3 regions of the Candidatus Stoquefichus sp. SB1 genome follow, and region 2 is predicted to be linked to each of the others. Evidence: predicted binding sites of a transcription regulator. Region 2 holds the regulator's gene; each other region holds the start of a gene.

Region 1 (8,256 bases), on a different contig from region 2:
CAGGTTTAATTCCTACTCCATTAATCCATTCTCCTTGTGAAGTTAACCATTTTGCATTCGTATACTTCAAAATAGAAGAATCAGATAATATTTTTTGTGACTGTGCAATTCCTTTTCCATATGTTGTCTCACCAACTACCTGATATTTAAGAACTTCTTTTAAAGCAGATGTAACAACTTCTGAAGCACTTGCACTCTCTCCATTAACCAAAATATAGCCATGCTCAAATGTATATTTTTCCCGATTTGTTGCTTTATAGACCTCTTCTTTTCCTTGTTTTGACTCAGTTCTAAAAAGCACTTTTCCATCATCAATAAATAAATCTAAAATATTCTGGGCCGCCTGTAAATAACCGCCACCATTTCCACGCAAATCAATCACAATATTCTCTACTTTTGCTTTTTGAAAATCCTTTAAAGCATCTTCAATAAGGATTGCAATCCCTTCACCAAATGTTGTAATTCGTAAATAACCAATCTTCGTCTCGTTTGATTGTCTAATCTGGTAAGCAACTGAAGTATCAACACTTGCTCGTTTTGCTATTATGTCTTTTGGTTTTCCATCTCTTAGAATTCTTAGTGATACATTTGTTCCATTCTCACCTTGAATCACATTTTTTATTTTTTCAGATGTATAATCAGCAATAGAAGTTCCTTCAACATGTGTAATCATATCACCAGCTAAAAGACCAGCCTGTGCTGCTGGTGTATTTTGATAAACATCTAAAACCAATGCACCATTACCATCAATGGTCGTATATGTAATTCCAATACCTTGAAAAGTCCCATTAATTTGTGTTTCCAAACTTTGTGATTGCTGTTGATTCATATAAGAAGAATAAGGATCTCCCAATCCTGCAACCATTCCACCTAATAAACGTTCTTGCAATGTTAACTGTGTATCCGTTGTATCAACAAAATCATTAGCAATAATTTGTGCTATCTGATCATAAATTGATTCTTTTGAGTTTGTTTCCTTTTTTTCGCTTCCACGTAAAAAATAACCACCAAACCCTCCTACAACAAGACAAATAATGCATAAAATAATATATAGAGGTTCTTTCCTCATTTTTCTTTTCTTTTTATTTTCATATTCAAAATTAAAATCATCCATATTTACACCTCGTTTCCTTATTTTACCATATATTTCACGAAAATATAACCTACAAGTCATATTTATTACGAAGCATCATCACGTATGATTTTCATAAAATATATCTGTTTATGTAAATGTAGAAAACTTCCCATAATGTAATACATAAAAACTTCTTTCATGCATTTTTATGTCTAGCAAAAGCATTATATCACAAAATGTTGCATATTTATATATAAATGCGCAACATTTTTCTTTATAAACAACAAAAGCAATCTCTAAGACTGCTTTGTTAAATAATTTTGTATGCATTGATAACTTTCTTCACTAATAATATGTTCTAATCGACATGCGTCATCCTCTGCCTGAGCATCACTCACACCCAAACTTATAAAGAAATTGGTTAATGTTGTATGACGATTATAAACCTTTTCAGCAATTTTTCTACCCTCATCAGTAAATTCAATATAACCTTTTTTATCTACTTCAATCAATTTTGATTCTTTAAGCAGTTTGATTGCCCTTGAAACACTTGGCTTAGAAAAATTCATCTCATGTGCAATATCAATTGAACGTACATACTGATTTTTATGTTTCAACATGAGTATTGTTTCTAAATACATTTCTCCTGATTCATGTAAATCCATTTTTGTCACCTCATATCTTCATCTATTATAGCATAACTTACTAGCCTAATGCCACATCCAAAACCATCATCACAACAAATCCAATCGCAAATCCTATTGTTGCAATATTAGAATGTTCACCTTCAGACGCCTCAGGGATCAGTTCTTCAACAACAACATACATCATTGCTCCAGCAGCAAATGCTAATAAATATGGCAAAATAGGAACAACTAATTTAGATAACAAAATTGTGATAAAAGCACCAATTGGTTCAACAATCCCAGAAGCTGTTCCATATAGAAATGCTTTTCTTTTTGACATTCCTTCACTTCTCAATGGCATCGATATAATGGCTCCTTCTGGAAAATTCTGAATAGCAATCCCAATCGCTAGTGCCATAGCCCCCATCACAGAAACTTCACTATTTCCCATCATAACTCCAGCAAATACAACACCTACAGCCATCCCCTCTGGAATATTATGAAGCGTTACTGCCAAAACCAACATCGTTGTTTTTTTCAAATGTGCCTGCTTACCTTCAACCTCGTTATCTAAATGCATATGAGGTATCGTATGATCTAAAATAAGTAAAAAAGCAATTCCCAACAAAAAACCAACTGCTGCTGGCATAAATGCAAATTTTCCTAAAGATGCTGACATATCTATAGCCGGAATCAACAATGACCAAACTGACGCTGCAATCATAACACCAGAAGCAAAACCTAATAAAACCTTTTGAATAAGTGTGCTCATCTTACGTGCCATAAAAAAGACGCAGGCTGATCCTAATGTTGTTCCCAAAAAAGGAATGAGTAAACCTAATACAATTGATGTATCCATGTTTTTTCCTCCTTTCATTTCTTTTTTCTTATCATACTATAACTTTTTTCATTGGTCAAAAAATATGCAAAAGAAAAGAATTTATTGTCCTTTCCCTTGCATATTTCATTAAAAATGATGATTTTATCAAAAAAAGAGCACCTATGTGCCCTTTTCGAGTAATTAAATATCTCTGGGGTTTTTACTGGCACTCAAATTTATTGGGGTGCCTTTTCTTTTTATATTGTTTCTTCTTTTCATTTCTATGGGGTTCTTTCTCTTTATATTTTCTCTAAATCATTATATGATTATTTTATAAAATTTACAGAAAGAAAATGGATAAACAATCGCCCCGACCAAAGTTTGATTATTTATCCTGTCCTATTGAAGAACACTATGATAATAATTCAAACTCACAAAAAAATCAAGCCTTTCAATCAGTTTGTTTATGACAGATTGATTAGAAGCATCAACTTCAATAAAATTGAGTGCTCCAGTTGTCATTCCCACAGCTGGACTTTTCATGCCTACTATGATCGTCATACTGATTTCTTCAATAGAGATATTGTTATCAGAATACTGAGAGTTCAATGCACTGATTGCGGTGTGACTCATGCAGTTCTTATTCAGGAAATGATTCCCTATTCAATTGCCGATTTCTCTGTTATCTGTTCATCTGTCAATTATTCTCAGTTCACTTATTCCTCTCATCGCTTTTTTCTCATCCATAAATATCACGATATCCCCCTTAGATACATAACCTTATGCTGGATGAACCGCAGAAATCATCCTTGTCTTTTCTATTTTCCCACATGACTTTTGTATGCCTTTCCCTTTTTCTATGTTACTTTTGTCTTAGAAACAAGATGAAAGGAGATTTTTATATGAAGGCTATCGATGCACCACCTCTTTTGGAAGATGGTGAACTGCTCAATACTACCATTATGCCTATTATTTCCGAAAATGATATTCTCAAGTTCTTCAATCTTGAAAAAGATGATATTCAGGAATTCAGAATCACCCATCAGTCAGATGGAATTTACATCTGCATCAGACTGAATGTCAAATATCATCAGTGTCCTGTATGTGGTCAGATGACTGATAAAATTAAGGATTATTCTCAAAAAAAGATTATTCATTCCGTTCTTAATTATTCCCAGTGCTTTATCATATACGAAGCCAGAAGATATCGCTGTCCTCACTGTCACAAAACATTCTTTGAACACAATCCCTTTGTATTTGGAAGTTCCAGAATCTCTGTAGCGACTGTATCCAATATCCTCAGAGATCTTAAGCTTCCCAATGAAACATTCACATCTGTTGCCAGGCGTTATCATGTTTCAGTAACCTCCGTCATCAATATCTTTGATGATCATGTCCGTATTTCCAGGAGACCTCTTCCTGCATGTCTGGGTATTGATGAGGTTTATGCATTCAAGACTTATAAAAGCAAATTTGTCTGTGTGCTGGTTGACTGTACTGACCAGAAGATTGTTGATGTCCTGCCAACACGTAAAAAGGATGACCTGATCAGCTACTTTATGCTTATTCCCAGAGAAGAGCGTGAAAAGGTGCTGTACTGTTCGTTTGACATGTGGGAAACCTACAGGATTGTTGCCAGACACGTCTTTCCCAATGCAAGCTGCTGTATCGACAAGTTTCATGTTGTTCAGGAACTGGGGCGAAGAATGGATAAAGTCAGAATATCAGCTCAGAAAAAGTACATGACACAGATCAGGGAACTTCAACAAAAAAAGAAGAATATCGGCCTTACAAAAGAAGAGGAATATATATACGAGGAAGCATCCAGACACTACTATGTGCTTAAAAAATTTAACTGGATGTTCATCTCAACTGACAACAGAATATTTGATCCCAATGAGGAAAAGAGATACAACAGAAGACTGGAAGGATACTACAACTATTATGATCTGTTTGATTATATGGTGAAGTATGACAGAGAACTTGATATCGCCTATGACCTTAAGGACAGTGTTACCCGTTTCTACAGACAGTGTCATTATGAAGACGCAAAGAAAAAACTGGAAGAAATCATTATCGACTTCAGGTGCTGTCCTATAGAAGAGATGAGCCAGTTCGCCAACACTCTGACAAGATGGAAGCAGGAAATCATCAATTCCTTTATGATTGTAGACAGGGAGAAAAACAGAAAGATGAATACTGCGATTGTAGAGAACCGCAATAAAAGCATCAAGCTGATCAAACATGCATCAAATGGATACCTGAACTGGGAACGTTTCAGAAACAAAATCTTATTTTCACTTAACAGTGATACAACCTATTATCTCAATATTATAAAAAAGGAGGACAAATAATAATGATAAAGACATACAAGCTTATTCTGGAGGACGATGAGAATAGGATTCTTGAAGAAGATGAAGTTCTGGAAGAAATACTGGAAGACATAAGTAATATGTATAGAAGAATCATGATAATATCTTCAAAAGTAGATAAGATTTTAGAAAAATCCAATGAACGATTCTAATTAAAAAAGTCTATACAAAAAAGTGGGGTCAGTTAAGCCCCACTTTATTTGATAGATGAGATTCACGAAATCCCAAGTTATTTTAGATTACCCCCTTTTCATTGCATTATTTAGTTAATTCAGCGAAATATTTAATAGTTCTAACCATGTTAGAAGTATAAGAATTTTCGTTGTCATACCAAGCAACTGTTTGAACTTCAGTAGTTCCATTATCTAATGGTTTAACCATAGTTTGAGTTGCATCGAATAATGAACCATAGTTGATTCCAATGATATCAGAAGATACTAATTGTTCTTCAGTATATCCAAATGATGGAGTTGCTGCTGCTTTCATAGCTGCATTAACTTCTTCAACTGTTACTTCACCTTCAACAACTGAAGTTAAGATAGTTGTAGATCCTGTAGGAACAGGTACACGTTGAGCTGAACCAATTAATTTTCCATTTAATTCAGGGATAACTAATCCGATTGCTTTTGCAGCACCAGTTGAGTTAGGTACGATGTTAACTGCAGCAGCACGTGCTCTTCTTAAATCACCTTTTCTATGAGGTCCATCTAATACCATTTGGTCACCAGTATAAGCATGTACTGTTAACATGATACCAGATTTGATTTTAGCTAAGTTATTTAAAGCGTTAGCCATAGGTGCTAAACAGTTAGTTGTACAAGAAGCTGCTGAAATAATTGTATCATCAGCTTTTAAGATACCTTCGTTTACACCAAATACAACTGTTGGTAAGTCATTTCCTGCTGGTGCAGAAATAACAACTTTTTTAGCTCCTGCATCAATATGAGCTTGAGATTTTGCTTTAGATACATAGAATCCTGTACATTCTAAAACAACATCTACACCTAATTCTCCCCAAGGTAATTTAGAAGCATCTGCTTCTTTGTAGATTTCGATTTCTTTTCCATCTACAACGATAGAAGATTCTTTAACTTCTACTTTATCTGCTAAAGCATATCTCCCTTGTGCTGAATCATATTTTAATAAATGTGCTAACATTTTTGGATCAGTTAAATCGTTAATTGCGACTACTTCATATCCTTCAGCACCAAACATTTGTCTAAATGCTAGACGTCCAATACGTCCGAAACCGTTAATTGCTACTTTTACTGCCATTTCTCTGACATCCTCCTTGATTTATTTTATGCCTCTATTATAGTCTACAAACCAAAATAAATCAATAAAAGTTGTAAGTATTATATAAAAAAATTCACATGGATATGAATGTAACCTCTTCCAAACACAAAAAGACTTTTTCCTACATCTCTTTTGTTGAAATAAACACATTTTTCCAATATCGTTATAATTTTTTTACAAATATTGTGTTTTCATCATAAGAAGTTAACAAACTCATCTATTTAATGAATAATCATCTCAAAAGACTCTATAATGAACTATGGAGGTCAACATTTATGAACTTTATACCAACAGTTATTTTAAAAAAACATTCAAAAGAATATGCTTATGACATATTTTCAAGGCTCTTAGAAGATCGTATTATCATGTTATGTGGAGAAATCAATGATGAAATGGCGAGTTCAATTGTCAGCCAACTTTTATATTTAGAATCACTCGATCCTAATGCTGATATTGACATGTATATTAATTCTCCAGGCGGAAGTGTATCAGCTGGTTTAGCTATTTTTGATACAATGAATTTTGTTAAATGTGATGTTTCAACAATTAGTATTGGACTATCTGCAAGTATGGGTGCATTTTTATTAGCAGCTGGAACAAAAGGCAAAAGATATGCTTTAGAAAATAGTGAAATCATGATTCATCAACCACTAGGTGGGACAAATGGTCAAGCAAGCGATATAGAAATCACAACAAAACACATTTTAAAGCAAAAAGAGAAATTAAATCGTCTGCTTTCAGAAATGACCAGTCAACCATTACGACGTATTAAAAAAGATACTGATCGTGATTATTTTATGAATGCCTATGATGCATTAGAATACGGTCTTATAGATGAAGTTTTAAAAAAGTAAGCATCAATTGCTTACTTTTTTAATTCAATACATAAATGCTTATTTTCAATAAAAAGATTTTCAATAGGTAAATCACAAAGATAATAACAGGCATCATCCTTAAATAATAAATGTTCATCATGGATCATTTGTTTCAAAGCACTTAATAAACCTAATTGTAAAAATAAATATTCAACTTTCCCTGTCACCTTTTCAAATCCCAACCGACCATCTTGATATGACAATGCAAATGTCGCACTCATATCAAAAACATGTTCCTGATAAGCAACCACAGCCTGCATTTCAATAAAATCACGAATCGCCAAATGGGATTCTTTTATAAATATTGAATATTTATTTAAGAATGGCTTTAATCCATATTCTAAACAAGTTTTCACTTCATTTTCATTTAAAATCATTTTCTCACCCATATATTATATGAATCCAATCAAAGAATATGTCGTCAATCAATCACTGGATACTTTTCAAAAATATGATAATAAGTAAAATAATCATTTTCTAATGGTATCCACATATCTATAAATTGATTCATTTGTTTAGGATTACGTTTTTGTAATCTTTGAAGCTGAGTTTTAGAATCAATTCTTAATACAACTTGATGAGTATAATAAGGCAAGAGTTCTGGATGCAATGCATAACTTCCTTCTATAATATTGTAGGGATGATATGAAATTTTATGCACTGTTTTATCTAATGCCATAACTGAACAATCAAATGGCTGATAGCTTACTGTCTGTTTTTGACTTAATGGTTTTAAAACAGTTTCTAAAAATCTTTCATAATCAACGTTTCCCCCAGGCTCGGCAAGTCTTTGCGGTGTTCTTTTTTCAGCCGGTAAAAAGAAATCATCCATATGAAATACATGTCCACCTAATTGTTCTTGCAATTGAGTTGCTAATGTTGTCTTTCCAGAAGTTGACATACCATCAATCGCCAATATAAAACTTTCTGCTTGTTGTAATTGAAAAACAAGTTCATCAATTTTCATAACTGCCTCCTTGTGCTTTTACAAGAATAAAGGTTGAAATAAGAACTAAGCCACATCCAATCATTTTCATAATTGTCAAACTTTCACCTAAAAAAATCATTCCTACAATAATACTTGTAATCGGTTCTAAAGTCGAAAGAATGGCTGTTAAAGATGCTCCTAAACAACAGATTCCTTTTTGAAAGAGAACAACACCTATCAGTGATGTAAAAACGGCTACAATCA
Region 2 (8,256 bases):
GCACCTGAAGGAATGAATCCAATGATTTATTCTTCTATTTACAACTTGCCTTATAATGTCACAACTTTAATATTATGTATGATAGTTGTTCCTATCTTATATTCTCGATTAAAAAATGTATTTCGTTAAAAACTGAGCAGACGATGCTCAGTTTTTAAGTGCTATTCTAGCCTGATAATTGAAATTGAAGAGAGATTGGGGATTATTTAAATTCTCATTAGGCAGATATTTTGTTCAAATAAGCCTATAATAGATGACATTTATCATTTTATAAAAGGTTAAGAGGAAATAGGTTTCTCTTTTGTTTTCGAATAATAAACCTTTCAAAATGATATGATTTTGTGTATAATAACTATGTTATAGAAAGAGGTATGTTTATGAATAAAGCATTAGTAGGACATGATGTGCTTATTCATTGTTATAAGCATGATGGGAGTATTCATCGCTGCTGGAAAAAGGGATTTGTTTTAGAAGAAACAAGTCAGCATTATATTGTCATTAATAATCGGACTTTAGTGACAGAATCAGATGGTCGAAGATGGTATACAAGAGAGCCAGCTATCTGTTATTTTCCTAAGAATCAGTGGTATAATGTTATTTGTATGATTCGTAAAAATGGTGTTCATTTTTATTGTAATATTGCATCTCCAACATTGTTTGATGGTGATGCCTTAAAGTACATAGATTATGATTTGGATTTAAAAGTTTTCCCTGATTATAAATATAAAATATTGGATGAAGAAGAATATCGTCAACATAAAGCACAAATGCATTATGGCGAAAAATTAGATCAAATATTAAATCAGCAGTTAGATATTCTCATAGAGATGGCGATGAATATGTCTGGACCATTTAGACCAGGTTTTGCTGAACATTGGTATGGTGTTTATCAGCAGTATATATCAAAAAAGTAAGGAGGAAAGGGCATGATAACGTTTCATAGTGAACAGGATATGATTGATTTTGGAGAAAGATTGGCGAATCTTTTGTTTCCTGGAGCAGTATTGACATTAGAAGGAGAATTGGGGGCTGGAAAGACAACTTTTACAAAAGGAATTGGTAAAGGATTAGGAATTTCCAAGGTCATTAATTCACCAACTTTTACAATTGTGAAAGTTTATCAGGGCCGTCTTCCATTATATCATTTTGATGCCTATCGTTTAGAAGGACAAAATGAAGAATTGGGATTTGAGGAAATGTTTGAAGATGAAGGGGTTTGTGTGATTGAATGGCCGATTTATATTCAAGATATTATTCCTACAGAAAGATTAGAGATTAAAATTGTTAAAAATGATGATGAAACACGTTCTTTCTTTTTGAAAGCATGTGGCTTAAAATATGAAAATCTCATAAAGGAGTTGGCAATATGATTCGTTTAATAATGGATACATCAAATCAATATTTAATGGTTGCTTTGTATCAAGATGATCAGTGTTTAGAAGTGAAACAGGAGATGGGTTCAAAAAGGCAATCTGAAAATGCCATTCCTTATTTAGCATCATTACTAGAAAAACATCATTTGGAATTATTGGATGTTGAAGAAATGATTATAACACGTGGACCTGGATCTTATACAGGGGTAAGAGTCGCTATGACGATTGCAAAGACATTGAGCGTTGTCGCTCCTGTAAAAATAAAAGTTGTTTCATCATTGGCTGCCTATGCAGGTCTGCAAAAATGTGTATCAGTTATTGATGCGAGAAGTCAAAAAGTGTTTGTATGTGTATATGATCAAGGTCAGGCTATAACGTCTGAACAATTAATGCCAATTGATGATTTTTCACACTTTATAGAAAATTATCCATATTATTGTGTGGTTGGGCAAAGTGAAGTTGTTCATTATCCTATGACAACTGTTAATTTAGCTCAAAATATGTATGATTTGTCAAAAATGATAGAGCCAGTGGAAAATGTGGATGCATTGGTGCCTTATTATTTAAAAGATGTAGAGGCTAAGAAAATATGCTTATAAGAGCAATGGATTTGGATGATTTGGATCAAATTGTTGAATTAGAACAGCTTTTGTTTACTTCAGCATGGAGTCGCTCAGATTTTATGTATGAAATATTAGAAAATCAATTTTCATTTAATTATGTTTTGGAAATTGATAATGAAATTGTTGGTTATGTTGGTGTGTGGCTGATGTATGAACAATCACAAATTACAACCATTGGGATTGTGCCAAAATATCAGCATCAGGGTTTAGGACGTATTCTTATGCAGGAAATGATTGCTTTAGCATCACAGCAAGGTTGTGAAACAATGAGTTTAGAGGTTAGAATATCTAATCAAAAAGCAATTTCATTATATGAAAGTTTAGGTTTTGAAACAAAAGCTATTCGTAAAGGTTATTATCAGGATAATCATGAAGATGCCTATTTAATGGTTAAAGGATTGGAGGGACAAAAATGAGTTTAATTCTTGCGATAGAGTCAAGCTGTGATGAAATGTCAATAGCAATATTAAAAGATAAACGGGAACTTTTATGTAATGTTGTTGCATCACAAATTGATACCCATCGTTTATTTGGTGGAGTCGTACCTGAAATTGCGAGTCGTATGCATGTGGAATGTGTATCAACAGTTTTAAAAACGGCTTTGAATGAGGCAAATGTTGATATGCATGATATTGATGCTATTGCAGTAACGAAAGGTCCAGGACTTGTGGGCTCTTTGCATGTTGGGATGCAGGCGGCAAAGACTTTAGCTTTGGCTTATCATAAGCCATTGATAGGAGTACACCATATTGCTGGACATATTTATGCGAATGAATTAGTAGAGGATATTGCTTATCCTTGCCTTTGTTTAGTCGTTAGTGGAGGCCATAGTGAACTGGTTTATATGAAACATGAGTTTTCTTTTGAGGTGATTGGACAAACTTTAGATGATGCAATAGGCGAGGCTTATGACAAAGTTGGGCGTGTTCTTCATTTGCCATATCCTGGTGGGCCAGTGATCGATAAGATGGCGCTTGAAGGAAAACATCGTTATCCTTTGCCATTGCCATTAAATGATGAATCCTATAATTTTTCTTTTAGTGGTTTAAAATCAGCAGTGATTAATTTGTGTCATAATGCTTCACAGCGTGGTGAAGATATTGTTCCTGTTGATTTAGCATGTTCATTTCAGGAAGTTGCTTTGGATGTTATGGTGTCTAAAACAATAAAAGCGGCAAAAGATTATCAGGTCAAAGAAATTATTGTTGCTGGCGGAGTTAGTGCCAATCGAGGATTGAGAAAAAAATTAATGGATGAAAGTCCGATTAAAGTCTTATTTCCACCAATGGCCTATTGTACTGATAATGCCGCAATGATTGCCTCAGCAGCTCGGATTATGTATGAGCATCAAAAGTTTTCAGCACTTGACTTGAGTGTCAAGCCATCATATGATTTAGAGGAGGAAAGTGTTGATGAGTCATATTGAAAAAAAGCATCAAAAAATTTCTAAAGCAACAATGTCTCGTTTTCCTATTTATTTAAAAGCATTGAGAAATATGCAACATGAAGGAAAAGACAATTTTTTATCAAGTGAATTGGCTGAAGCAACAGGTATTCTTGATACAACTATTCGTAGGGATTTTGGTTTTTTAACAAGTAAAGAATCTTTAGGTAAAAGAGGAATTGGTTACGATACAAAAGATATTATTAATATTTTAAATAATGTTCTTGGATTAGGTTTAGATGAACCCATTATTCTAATTGGTGTTGGAAATTTAGGAAGTGCAATTTTAAAGTATAATCGTTGGCAGTATACAGTTGGTAAAATTGTTTGTGGTTATGATCAAGATCAAAATAAAGTGGGAGAGCGTTTTGGTGTAAAGCTTTTACATATTGATGATTTAGAAGATACTTTTCCACAAGGCTGTAAAATTGCTATTTTGGCTATTAGTGATCATGTTCAAGAAACAGTCGATCGTTTGATGGCATTAGGAGTCAAGGGAATTGTTGATTTTACACATACACATTTTACAGTACATAGTGATGTTGCCGTGCAAACTGTTGATGTTGTCGTTGCAATTCAGGAATTGGTCTTAAAAATGCATGCAAATGATGAATAAGATAAGAAAAGTATTGAAATAATAAAGAAAAAGTGTTAATAATAATGTTACAAGTAATGATTTGAGAACGTATTTTTAATGATATTTGAAAGCGACTCTTGGATGGTGTAAGCAAGAGAAATATCTAAAATATGGAACACTCAATGAACTGGGTAGGAGAAAATAAAGTAGACTATCCCGTAAGACTGCGTTAGAGTCTAAGAGTGCATAATCTTTGATTATGAATAAGGATGGTACCGCGATATCAGTCGTTCCTTTGATAGGAATGGCTTTTTTTATTGGAGAAGGAGGAATAAGAATGTTTGAATTTATGACTGTAAGAGAACTCTATGAGATGGTTATGTCTGGTGCAGAATTTGAGACAGAAAGTCTTGAATATGTTGAATTAGATGGCTGGGTACGTACAAATAGAGATAATGGAAAAGTAGGATTTTTAGCTTTAAATGATGGGACATATTTTAGAAATTGTCAGGTTGTTTATTTAGCTGAGGCATTAACTAATTATGATGAAGTGAAACATATTAGTACAGGAAGTGCAATTCGTGTATTAGGAAAGTTTAAGTTAACACCTGATGCGAAACAGCCATTTGAAATTGAAGCAACACAGGTTGTTGTAGAAGGTGCTTGTGATGATGATTTTCCACTTCAAAAGAAAAGACATTCTTTTGAATATATGCGTGAAATTCCCCATTTGAGACCACGTGCAAATACTTTTTATGCTATTTTTAGATTGCGAAGTGTTTTATCAATGGCAATCCATGAATTCTTTCAATCACAAGGATTTGTCTATGTTCATACACCAATTATTACTGGTAATGATGGTGAAGGGGCTGGAGAAATGTTTAGAGCAACAACAATTGATAACACAGATTTTGATAAAGATTTCTTTGGTAAAGAAGCTTTCTTAACAGTTACTGGTCAATTGCATGTTGAAGCTTTCTGTATGGCATTTAGAGATGTTTATACTTTTGGTCCAGCATTTCGTGCTGAAAATTCAAATACTTCACGTCATGCTAGTGAATTTTGGATGATTGAACCTGAAATTGCTTTTGCTGATTTAGAGGATGATATGGATTTAATTGAAGATATGGTTAAATACTGTATTGATTATGTTTTAGACAATGCTCCAGAAGAAATGAAATTCTTTGAACAAATGATTGATAAAGATTGTATTCGTCGTATTACTGATGTTAAAAACAGTGATTTCCAACGCATGACTTATACAAAAGCAATTGAAATTTTAGAAAAAGCTGATGTTAAATTTGAAAATAAAGTTGAATGGGGAATGGATTTAAATAGTGAACATGAACGCTATATCTGTGAAAAAGTCATTGGTGGACCTGTTTTCTTAACCGATTACCCTAAAGAAATTAAAGCTTTCTATATGCGTTTAAATGATGATGGTAAAACAGTTGCAGCTTGTGATTTATTAGTTCCTGGAATTGGTGAATTAGTAGGTGGTAGTCAACGTGAAGAGAGATATGATGTCTTAGAAAAAATGATGGATGAAAAAGAAATGGCTAAGGATGGATTACAGTGGTATATGGATTTAAGAAGATATGGTGGCTGTAAACATGCTGGATTTGGGTTAGGATTTGATCGCTTCTTAATGTATTTAACTGGTATGCAGAATATCAGAGATGTGGAACCTTTCCCAAGAACGCCTAGAAATTTAAAATTTTAAGAGCAGTCATGCTCTTTTTCTTTGTTTTCAAAATTCCATTATGATAGATATATTCAATCTTGTTTTTTTGTAGTATAATAGTTTCGAGGTGAAAACATAGTGAAAGACATTGATTTCATAAATACTTTTTTTAATATCATTTATCAAAATGAATCAGCTTATATGAGAGATCTTATGTCTTCATATGAGTACACAAAACAATTTTGTCAATGGCTTAGGAATCGCTCAATTCCTTGTTTTTTATTAGATCAGTTGACAAAAGAGGATTTTCAATTATTTTCAAAACGTACAAAAGCAGAAGATATTGATCATATATTACACATTCCTTTTTCAACTATGTTAAAAGAATTATCTATGCAATATCATGATGCTACACATATTCTTTATTTGCCTGGTTTTTTAGAAGATTCTTGTTTAGATATCAATGAAAAACAGTATAAAGATATCTATATCTATAGTGTAAAAGAAGCATTTCAACGTAAGGATTTATCTTTTTTTGATCCGTTTCCAGCGTTTTTCTGTGCTATGAATCATGCGGATTTATGGCCAGGAGTGCTTATTTTTAATCAAGATAATCAAGTTTTTACACCTATTCATCATAAACAGGATTGGGAAACTTTATTAAAGCATATTGATTTGGGAGATGATCTTTTTGATACATATAATGATTATCAAAATGATTCATATTTTATTCAATTAAGTGATTTGCATTTAGGTAAGAATAAACGTCAGAGAGGGTTAATACAATTATATAATTCTCTAGATGCTATTGTACCTTTATTGCATTCTCATGAACAATTAAAGATATTGATTACAGGTGATTTGATGGAATCTCCTAATCGTAAAAATATGTATTTGGCTAATGATTTTATGAATAATTTAAAAAAACGTTATAAGGCAAATGTAACATTTATATTAGGAAATCATGATGTGATTGTTCATGGTTTTAATATGGCACGTAATCAAAAGAGTAAAGTGATTGCTTATTTGTTGGGTGAGAGTATAAAGGTTTTAGAAAAAGAAAAACTCATATTGATTAAAATGGATACAACCAGTGAAGGAAATTTGGCAAGAGGAAAAGTTGGTCAAAGGCAACTCAATGAAATTGATGATGAGTTAGAGGCTATTGATCATATTGAGGATTATACAATGATCTTAATGCTTCATCATCATGTTTATCCTATTTCTAAAGCTCAATTTATTAAAACAAAATGGCATGAAAAAACATTTATTAATCGAATTGTAGAAACCTCTAAAGTTTTGGCTGATGCACCCTTACTAATTGATTGGATAAAGCAAAGACATATACAATATATATTTCATGGTCATAAGCATTTGCCTTTTTTTAGAAATCAACAGGAGCGTTATTATATTGGTGCGGGAAGTGCGACTGGGGGATTAAAAGAAAGTCAAAGTCGTTATATATCTTATAATGTTGTGAAATATAATACATTAGAAAAGAAAATGAAGACATGTATGATTTTCTATGATGATAAAGCGAAAGCAGAAAGACAGCGTGTAGAGGTTTATTTATTTAGGAAGGATGATGAAAATGAAGATTGTTGATAAAATGAAAGATGAAAATTTAGGAATTGCTCTGATCTATAATTTTACAAAAGGATATCAAAAACCTGTTCCAATGGAATTATATGATGTTGTGTTACCTTTATTATATAATGATACTTTAAGAGCGGAGATTCTAAATCATGAAACGATTGAATCATGTATACAAGCGTGTTCACAAAAAGAAGCTGATTTTAAAGAACATATTTTAGCAAGTATAGAAGAGAAGAAAGAAATGACTTCTAAAGCATTGGGAATTGCTATGTTACAAAAAATATTGAATTTTCAGATTGTCAATCAGACTATGTGTGGAATGGCCTTGGATACTAATATTCTTGATTTAAATGAAGCTATTCATTTGGGTTATATGTTACAGACAATAAGAAAGGATGATATTATGCAATTATTACATCAGGAAGAATTAAAAATTGTCGTATTACAAAGTGCTTCTGTTGGTAAAGATATAGATTTATCACAGATTGAAACATTAGGGCACGTAACAATGTATGAAGAGACAAAACAAGAAGAAATCAGAGAACGTATTTTAGATGCAGATATTGTGATTACGAATAAAAATCAAATGAATGCAGATGTCTTATCGGGTTTAACGCAATTGAAATTAATTTGTTTATTTGCAACGGGGACAAATAATGTTGATTTAGATTATTGTCGTGAACATCATATCAAAGTCGCTAATGTCAAAGGATATTCAACAGATACAGTGGCACAGCATACATTAGCGTTGTTGCTTCATCTGGTTGAAAAAAATGCGAAATATGATAGTTATGTGAAATCAAAAGAATATGCAATGAGTGGTCGTTTTAGTTATTTTGATGATGTTTTTCACGATATTTCATCAATGACTTGGGGAATTGTTGGTTTAGGTGATATTGGTCGAAAAGTGGCCTTGATTGCGACGGCAATGGGTGCCAAAGTGCAATATTATTCAACAA
Region 3 (8,256 bases), 360 kb from region 2:
CATATCCGTTAGGAAACTTTAGTAATGCGGGACTCTTTGTTTTAATTATTTTAATGTTTATTGGTGCTTCACCTGGTTCGACAGGAGGAGGTATAAAAACAAGTACGTTGTTTGTATTAGGAAATGTTGTACGCAGTATTATCAAGCATCAGCATTGTGTTGCCTTTAAAAGAAGAATTTCAGATAGTGTGATTAAACAAGCTTTTGTAGTCACATTATTATCACTTTGTGTTGTTATGATAAGTACTTTCTTGTTATGTGTGTTTGAACCACATTATACTTTTTTACAATTATTGTTTGAAAGTACTTCAGCATTTGGAACGGTTGGTCTATCAACTGGAATTACGCCACATTTAAGCATTATAGGAAAAGTGATTATTATTTTCACAATGTATGTTGGTCGTATTGGTGCCATAACAATTATCACATTAGGAAGTTATAAAGAGCCAACAACGGCTGTTTATACAACAGAAGATATAACGATAGGATAGGTGAAGAAAATGAAAAATAAAAAAAGTTATGCGATTATTGGTTTGGGAAGATTTGGAATGCCATTAGCTAAAACTCTGGCTCAGGCTGGAAAAGAAGTCATTGGGATTGATCGAGATGAAGATAGAGTGAAAGAATTAAGGGATTATACAGAGTATGCATTTGTAGCACAAAGTTTAACAAAAGAGGTTTTAGAAGATATTGGTGTACAAAATTGTGATATGGCTATTATTTGTATTGGTGATAAGATTGAAACAAGTATTTTAACAACTTTGAATGTTATTCATTTAAATATTCCTAAAGTGATTGCCAAAGCCACAAGTAGTGAACAGGGAGAAGTCTTAGAAAAATTAGGTGCACAGGTTGTTTATCCTGAAAGAGATATGGCTTTAAGAATTGCTAAGAAAATATTAAGAGATAATATGATTGATTCTATCTCTATTGGAAAAGGAATAGAAGTGATGGAAATCAAGGTATCTAGACAAATGGTCGGACAAACGATTATAGAAATGAAAGTTCGTGAAAAATATGGATTAAATATTATTGCTATTCACCATGATGGGAAAACAGAAACAGAAATTAATCCTCAATATCATTTTAAATGTGATGATACAATTGCAGTTGTTGGAAGAGAAGAAAAAGTTTCACAGTTCATTGATGATTATTCATGATCAATCTATATAAATTAAAAAAGTGTTGAATTGATCAACACTTTTTTAATGTGTGAAAATTCACGCCTGATGTGATAAATCATTGGAAATGGGTCTTGTTCCTATGTCTCTTAGAAGTATTGTACTTTTTTTTGAAAGGGGTTACTATAAACGTGCAAGAGATATCACGAGGGAGGAAAAATGATATGATGCAAAAAATTCAAAGATTCGGAGGAGCAATGTTCACACCAGTTCTGCTGTTTGCTTTTGCTGGTATTACAATTGGAATTGGAACATTGTTTACAACCGAAGCCATTATGGGTGGGCTTGCTAGTCCTGATGGTTTATGGTATCAATGCTGGAATGTTATCTTACAGGGTGGCTGGACAGTCTTTAATCAATTACCATTAATATTCGTAGTAGGACTACCAATTGGTCTTGCTAAAAAACAACAGGCAAGATGTTGTATGGAAGCGTTAGTACTTTATTTAACATTCCAATATTTCTTAAGTACAATCTTAAGTCAATGGGGATCTACATTTGGTGTCGACTTTGCTGCTGAAGTTGGTGGAACAAGTGGTTTAACAATGGTTGCCAGCATTAAGACATTAGATATGGGAATGATTGGAGCACTACTTATTTCAGGGATTGTTATTTTCTTACACAATCGTTATTTCGATACAGAGTTGCCAGAATGGATGGGAACATTTAGTGGTTCATCATTTGTCGTTATTGTTGGATTCTTTGTTCTCTTACCTGTCGCTTTCTTATCAGCGAGTTTATGGCCAATGGTTCAATCAGGAATGAGAGCATTTCAGGGATTTATCGCTGGAGCTGGAGCTCTAGGTGTTTGGGTGTTCATCTTCATGGAACGTATCTTAATCCCATTTGGTTTACATCACTTACTTTATTTCCCATTCTTCTATGATTCAGCAGTTGTTGCAGGTGGAGTCTTCTCAACTTGGGCAACACAATTACCTGAACTTGCATCAAGTAGTGAATCATTGAAAACACTCGCACCATATGCCTGGCCAACATTAACAGGTTTATCAAAAATCTTTGGTTGTCCTGGAATTGCCTTAGCATTCTATATGACTGCTAAAGATAGTAAGAAAAAGAAAATCGCAGGTTTATTAATTCCGATTACTTTAACAGCAATTTTCTGTGGGGTTACAGAACCAATTGAATTTACATTCTTATTTATCGCACCAGTTTTATTTGTTGTCCATGCAATTTTGGCAGCAACACTTTCAACAGTTGCCTACATGTTTGGAGTTGTTGGAGCAATGTCAGGTGGATTGATTGAAATTTCAGCTTTAAACTTTATTCCATTAATGGCAAATCATTGGCCAACATATTTAACATTATTAGTTATAGGTTTAATTTTTACAGGTATTTATTTCGTTGTCTTCAGATTCTTAATTTTAAAATTCAATTTTGCAACACCTGGTCGTGAAGAAGATGATGAAGAAATTACATTCCACAGTAAAGCTGATTTTAAAGAAAAACAATCAGGTGGAGCAACTCAAGGAAGTTTAGCAACAATGATCTTAGAAGCATTAGGTGGAAAAGATAACATTGTTGATGTGACAAACTGTGCAACACGTTTACGTGTGAATGTCAAAGATGAAACTTTAGTACAAAGTGATAGTTATTTTAAAAACATTGGAACTCATGGTATTAAGGCGACAAAAACGAATATACAAGTTATTGTTGGTTTAAAAGTTCCATCAGTTAGAGAAGAATTTGAGGGTTTATTATAGAAAGAGGAAGGTAGAAAATATGGCACGAATGAAAAAACAAGATAAAGAACTTCAAAAAATGAATCGATACTTTATGATCGCAAAAGTGTTCCTAGCAATTACTCCTTTAATATGTTACTTATATGTATCATTAAAAGCATCGATGAATGGTATCACATTTCAACAGCTTTTAAGTCAAGATCCAAGTACAACAGTTGTATTCTTAATCGCAATGATTAATCCTTATATTGCTTATCTTGTCCAATTAATTCAAAAGAATTTAATCAAAGGTAATACAAAATTTGTTTGTATTAATATGATTCTATTATTAGTTGCTCAAATGTTAACAATGAATCTATTCTATTTGATGATGTTACTTTATGTTTTCTATCGTGCTATCCAATACTACAATATTCCAGTTTTAGTTACACTTAAAAATTCAACAATCAAGCAATCTTTTGTCAATGGTGGAGGAAGTATGCTTGTGATGTTGGTAAGCTGTATTAGCTTGTTTGCCACTATAAGATTAATGTAAAAACGGAGGAGAAAGAAAATGGCAGAAAAAAAATATTCAATTACAATTGCAGGTGGAGGAAGTACATTTACTCCAGGAATTTGTTTGTTATTATTAGAACATATGGATCGTTTCCCTATTAGAAAGATTAAGTTCTATGATAATTTTAAAGAAAGACAAGAAACAATCGCAAAAGCTTGTGAAATCTATTTAAAAGAAAATGCTCCAGAAGTGGAATTTGGTTATACAACTGATCCTCAAGAAGCATTTACAGATGTAGACTTTGTTATGTGTCATATTCGTGTTGGATTATATGCAATGCGTGAAAAAGATGAAAAGATTCCATTAAAATATGGAGTTGTTGGTCAAGAAACATGTGGGCCAGGAGGACTTGCTTATGGTATGCGTTCAATTGGTGGCGTTATTGAAATCTTAGATTATATGGAAAAATATTCACCAAATGCTTGGATGTTAAATTATTCAAATCCAGCAGCTATTGTTGCTGAAGCTACAAGAAGATTACGTCCAAATTCTAAAATCTTAAATATCTGTGATATGCCAATTGACTTAGAAGAAAAAATGGCTTCAATGATTGGTTTAAGTTCAAGAAAAGAATTAGATGTTGGATATTATGGATTAAATCACTTTGGTTGGTGGCATTCTATTAAAGATCAAAAAGGAAATGATTTAATGCCAGAAATTAAAAAACATGTGGCTGCGAATGGATTTGCAGATGCTTTGTCTAAAACAAATCAACATGTTGAACAAAGCTGGATTGAAACATTTGCAAAAGCCAAAGATGTTTATGCATTAGATCCAGATACAATTCCAAATACTTATTTAAAATATTATTTATATCCTGATTATGTTGTTGAACATTCTGATCCAAATCATACCCGTGCTAATGAAGTTATGGAACATCGTGAAAAGAATATCTTTACAATTTGTCAAAATATTATTGATAAAGGAACTGCAAAAGATGGTGGATTTGAACCAGATGCACATGCTGAATATATTGTTGACTTAGCTTGTGCTCTTGCAACAAATACAAAAGAAAAATTCTTATTAATTGTTCCTAATGAAGGAGCTATTGAGAACTTTGATAGAACTGCTATGGTAGAAATTCCTTGTTATGTAGGTATCAATGGTTATGAAAGAGTTGTTCAAGGGGCCATTCCACAATTCCAAAAGGGAATGATGGAACAGCAAGTTTCAGTAGAAAAATTAGTTGTTGAAGCATGGATTGAAGGAAGTTACCAAAAAATGTGGCAAGCTATGACTTTATCAAAAATTGTACCAAGTGCAAAAGTTGCAAAACAAATCTTGGATGAAATGATTGAAGCCAATAAAGATTATTGGCCAGAGTTAAAATAATATGGGATTCTTTAAAAAGAAAAACAAAGCCTTTTATGCAATGGCGAATGGGAAGAGCGTTGCTATAGAAGATGTACCAGATGAAGTCTTTGCGACAAAGATGATGGGTGATGGGATTGCTATTCAACCGATAGAGGGGAAAATCTATGCACCTTGTAATGGTAAAGTCACAATGGTTATGGATAATACGAAACATGCTGTTGGAATTGAAAATGAAGATGGAATGGAAATTTTGATTCATGTTGGATTAGATACAGTGAATTTAGGTGGTGTTGGTTTTGAAGTCTTTGTTCAGGTTGGTGATCAGGTGAAATCTGGTGATTTGTTAATTCAATATGATAAGGCAAAATTTGAAGCTGATGGTATTAATGATATGACGATGTTAGTTGTTGTTGATGCCAAAGGACATCATCTTACAAAATATCATATCAATGAAGATGTTCAAATTATAAATTCTCCTATTATAGAATATAAGTAAATATTTAATGTAAAAAGGAAACCAAGTAGAAATAATTCTATTTGATTTCCTTTTCTTTTGACTTTGTGTCAAGAGTGGAGGATAAAGGGGTCATCCACAATAACACAGGGTAAATACGTTTTAAGAACTAGCAATTAATCATTAAAATATAAGTTATGAGAGTTTAATTTGTTAAATTACTTAATAGAAACATCAATGTCATTATATACGGACTTATAATGTGTCAATAGGTGGGAAAAATGATAAACAGATAGAAAAGATAGATGTGTGAATAGTGTTATAATCATAGTCCTTCTCATTTTTTTCAGCAAGGTCATAAAGATAATAAATATAGGAAGCATAGGAAAAAAATTATCTTTTTCAGCTGACAGGATGTAGTAACCTTTTCTTACGAAATAACGAGAGTAAATAAGATATTGATTCTTAACAAAAATAATATAATATATTTTTGGTTAATAACTGTTTCTTTTACTCGTTCTTTAAATGAATTCCTTTCTCCCGTATTTTCTTTTCCTAGGAATAATTAGTAAAATTAAAAGGCGATTTCTCGCCTTTTTGATTTTGTAGCAGTTTTCTCTGTAAGTGGAGCAGGTTTTATGTCTCAGCCTCGACCGATGGACATGGGTTTATGTTCTCCATACTGACCTTTCTTCTTCAGTAATTGTTGCAGCGATTACTATCTCTTTCCTTGATATTTACAACTATCATGATAAAGCATCAAATATATCCTGCTCATTATTGATAGTAATCAAATGATTAACCAATGAATCAAGCTGTTCTTCATTGCATGCCTGAATCTGATTCATCACTTCATCAGATAAATTTCCTAACTTTGTTTTCAATAGATTCGTAATCACTTCAATCTTTCCAACTTTTAAGCCATCTTTTAAGCCCAATTCTCGACCTTTCTGCTCTCCTTGTAGTGTTGCTTTGTTTAAAGCGTTCGTTACACTTGTACACATATCAATTTCCTCCTTTTCTTCGTCAATAATTGTTACAACGATTACTGTCCCTTCCTTTGATATCTAAAATTATCATGATAAGGCATCAAATATATCCTGCTCACTATTGATAGAAGCATAATGATTAACCAATAAATCAAGTTGTTCTTCATTGCATGCCTGAATCTGATTCATCACTTCATCGGATAAATCTCCTAACTTCGTTTTCAATAGATTCATAATGACTTCAATCTTTCCAGCTTTTAAGCCCAATTCTCGACCTTTCTGCTCTCCTTGCAGTGTCGCTTTGTTTAAAGCGTTCGTTACACTTGTACACATATCAATTTCCTCCTTTTCTTCCTGTTCAATCATTCTTAATATTCTTTCTTCTCCAATAATCGTTGCAACGACTACCGCTGCTTCCTTCGACATCACCATTCCTGTTAAACGGCTGATATCCCCATCCCAGCAATAGAACTGCTGAACTGCTCCAATCACTTTCTGATTATCCTCACAGTGGAGTTTCTCATTCACTTCAATGGTCTTGATGTCAATGACATTTAAATTCCAGTTGTTTATCTTTTCTCTGATACTTTCTGGAATCTTCATCATATCTGTCAGCGTTCTTGGCTGTATCCAATGTCTTTGCCCAGTATATAATACAAAGGTAATCACTGGAATAGGATGAAAGGCTCTTCTTGCATTTCTGTCTGACTGGTTATACTGCTGATTATAGCCAATTGTATCATACAGCAAAACCCGAAAAGGCATGGAGTAGTCAATAGCCTGCTGATGTTCAATAGCGATGATGACATCAATATCATCGATCTTTGCAAGCATGATGGAATCCCTCCGTTTACCAACGGAAGCAATCCCCTCATTCTGATAGAAGACAGTCGAGCTGTCACTATCAAAAACTAGTAAATCAGAAGGTGCGATCTTCTGTCTGCCGTTAAAAAGAAACAAATTCACAAAATCAGCAAATCTCAGCTTATCCTTAAGAAAATCAGCGACAACATCTGCTGGTTTTGTTTCTAATAGTTGATTCATAAACAATTCCTCCTTTTTATATGAAAGGCAGTAAAAAAACAGATGAGGAATGTCTATAAGGATATTTTATAATATTTGCTATAAGAAAACAATGATTTATCATTTAAAATATCCCTATACTTATATATACACAAAAAAATTCCATTTTTCTTTTTTTATTTGAAAATATTTTAATTCTATTGAATTCTTTATATAAATAATGCAATAAGAACTGTAACGTGTAAATAGTTGGACTATTCACCGTTACAGTTTTTTTCTTTTCAATCAACAAAAGGATGGACACACACCATGCTAGTAATAAATTGAGGTGTAAATTCTTTAAAGATATTTTTTTGTCAATTTTACTATTAAAAAATATGTTTGAAAAAGAAACGATTTATTTGTATAAAAGACAAGCATTTCTCCTTTTATATTATATTTAATTAATATATATGTTATATAAATTCTCATTTGTAAATATGAGATACAAGGAGGAATGAAAGATGAATGAGACACTTCAACAACTAAAAATACAATTAAGTACAGGGAAGAAAACATATAGGATGCTTGCTTCACTAGATTCAAATTCAAAAAAATATCAGGAAGTCTTAAATGAATTTATGCCAAAAATCAAAAAAATGTTAGATGATGCTAAAAAAAATTTGCAGGAGACTTCTCAAAATGCTCCTAAATTAAAAAAAGAGATGACAAATCTTTATAATACGATCAATGTTCAAAGAAAAAATATTGAAGAATTAAAAAATAATATAGAGGAATATGATATCAAAATCAAAAAATGGACTATTGATATCCAACAATATACTCAAGCAAGAGATAATTGTGATAAAGAATTGAAGAATATGAGATCAAAAAAATTCATTCCATATGTAGGATTAATTATGACAATTAAGGATAAAAGGTCAGGTAAATATAATAGATATTTGCAAGAATTTGAAAACGCTGTGGATATGATTCATCAACTAGAAAACCACATTAGTGAAGCAAGGGTATTTTGTCAAAAAAACCAAGAAGAATGTAA

The links. The regulator Rex, encoded in region 2, represses fermentation and respiration genes when NADH is low (regulators of the CRP and FNR family bind a similar motif). The targets are predictions, from matches to a motif close to GTGAANNNNTTCAC.
Region 1: a site for Rex is predicted at 6,253-6,266, ahead of gap (type I glyceraldehyde-3-phosphate dehydrogenase). Genes of this name have one in related genera too.
Region 3: a site for Rex is predicted at 1,211-1,224, ahead of BN1865_RS04400 (alpha-glucoside-specific PTS transporter subunit IIBC). Genes of this name have one in related genera too.

The regions. Positions count from the first base shown of each region.
Region 1 is NZ_LN852696.1:621,455-629,710, reverse strand. It holds gene BN1865_RS15515 (S41 family peptidase) at 1-1,114, opposite strand, end outside; gene BN1865_RS15505 (metal-dependent transcriptional regulator) at 1,372-1,740, opposite strand; gene BN1865_RS15500 (ZIP family metal transporter) at 1,781-2,560, opposite strand; gene BN1865_RS18480 (hypothetical protein) at 2,921-3,154, opposite strand; gene BN1865_RS15495 (ISL3 family transposase) at 3,424-4,875, shown strand; gene BN1865_RS18475 (hypothetical protein) at 4,878-5,045, shown strand; gene gap (type I glyceraldehyde-3-phosphate dehydrogenase) at 5,152-6,168, opposite strand; gene BN1865_RS15485 (ATP-dependent Clp protease proteolytic subunit) at 6,465-7,043, shown strand; gene BN1865_RS15480 (hypothetical protein) at 7,055-7,441, opposite strand; gene BN1865_RS15475 (uridine kinase family protein) at 7,486-8,031, opposite strand; gene BN1865_RS15470 (DMT family transporter) at 8,021-8,256, opposite strand, start outside.
Region 2 is NZ_LN852694.1:524,490-532,745, forward strand. It holds gene BN1865_RS06330 (energy-coupled thiamine transporter ThiT) at 1-129, shown strand, start outside; gene BN1865_RS06335 (DUF402 domain-containing protein) at 378-914, shown strand; gene tsaE (tRNA (adenosine(37)-N6)-threonylcarbamoyltransferase complex ATPase subunit type 1 TsaE) at 927-1,370, shown strand; gene tsaB (tRNA (adenosine(37)-N6)-threonylcarbamoyltransferase complex dimerization subunit type 1 TsaB) at 1,367-1,972, shown strand; gene rimI (ribosomal protein S18-alanine N-acetyltransferase) at 1,963-2,412, shown strand; gene tsaD (tRNA (adenosine(37)-N6)-threonylcarbamoyltransferase complex transferase subunit TsaD) at 2,409-3,422, shown strand; gene BN1865_RS06360 (redox-sensing transcriptional repressor Rex) at 3,409-4,056, shown strand; T-box leader at 4,104-4,315, shown strand; gene asnS (asparagine--tRNA ligase) at 4,355-5,740, shown strand; gene BN1865_RS06370 (metallophosphoesterase family protein) at 5,840-7,306, shown strand; gene BN1865_RS06375 (D-2-hydroxyacid dehydrogenase) at 7,293-8,256, shown strand, end outside.
Region 3 is NZ_LN852694.1:163,179-171,434, forward strand. It holds gene BN1865_RS04390 (TrkH family potassium uptake protein) at 1-491, shown strand, start outside; gene BN1865_RS04395 (potassium channel family protein) at 501-1,160, shown strand; gene BN1865_RS04400 (alpha-glucoside-specific PTS transporter subunit IIBC) at 1,346-2,902, shown strand; gene BN1865_RS04405 (hypothetical protein) at 2,922-3,416, shown strand; gene BN1865_RS04410 (6-phospho-alpha-glucosidase) at 3,435-4,769, shown strand; gene BN1865_RS04415 (PTS sugar transporter subunit IIA) at 4,771-5,247, shown strand; gene BN1865_RS04420 (DUF4351 domain-containing protein) at 5,952-6,209, opposite strand; gene BN1865_RS04425 (Rpn family recombination-promoting nuclease/putative transposase) at 6,282-7,238, opposite strand; gene BN1865_RS04430 (coiled-coil domain-containing protein) at 7,721-8,256, shown strand, end outside.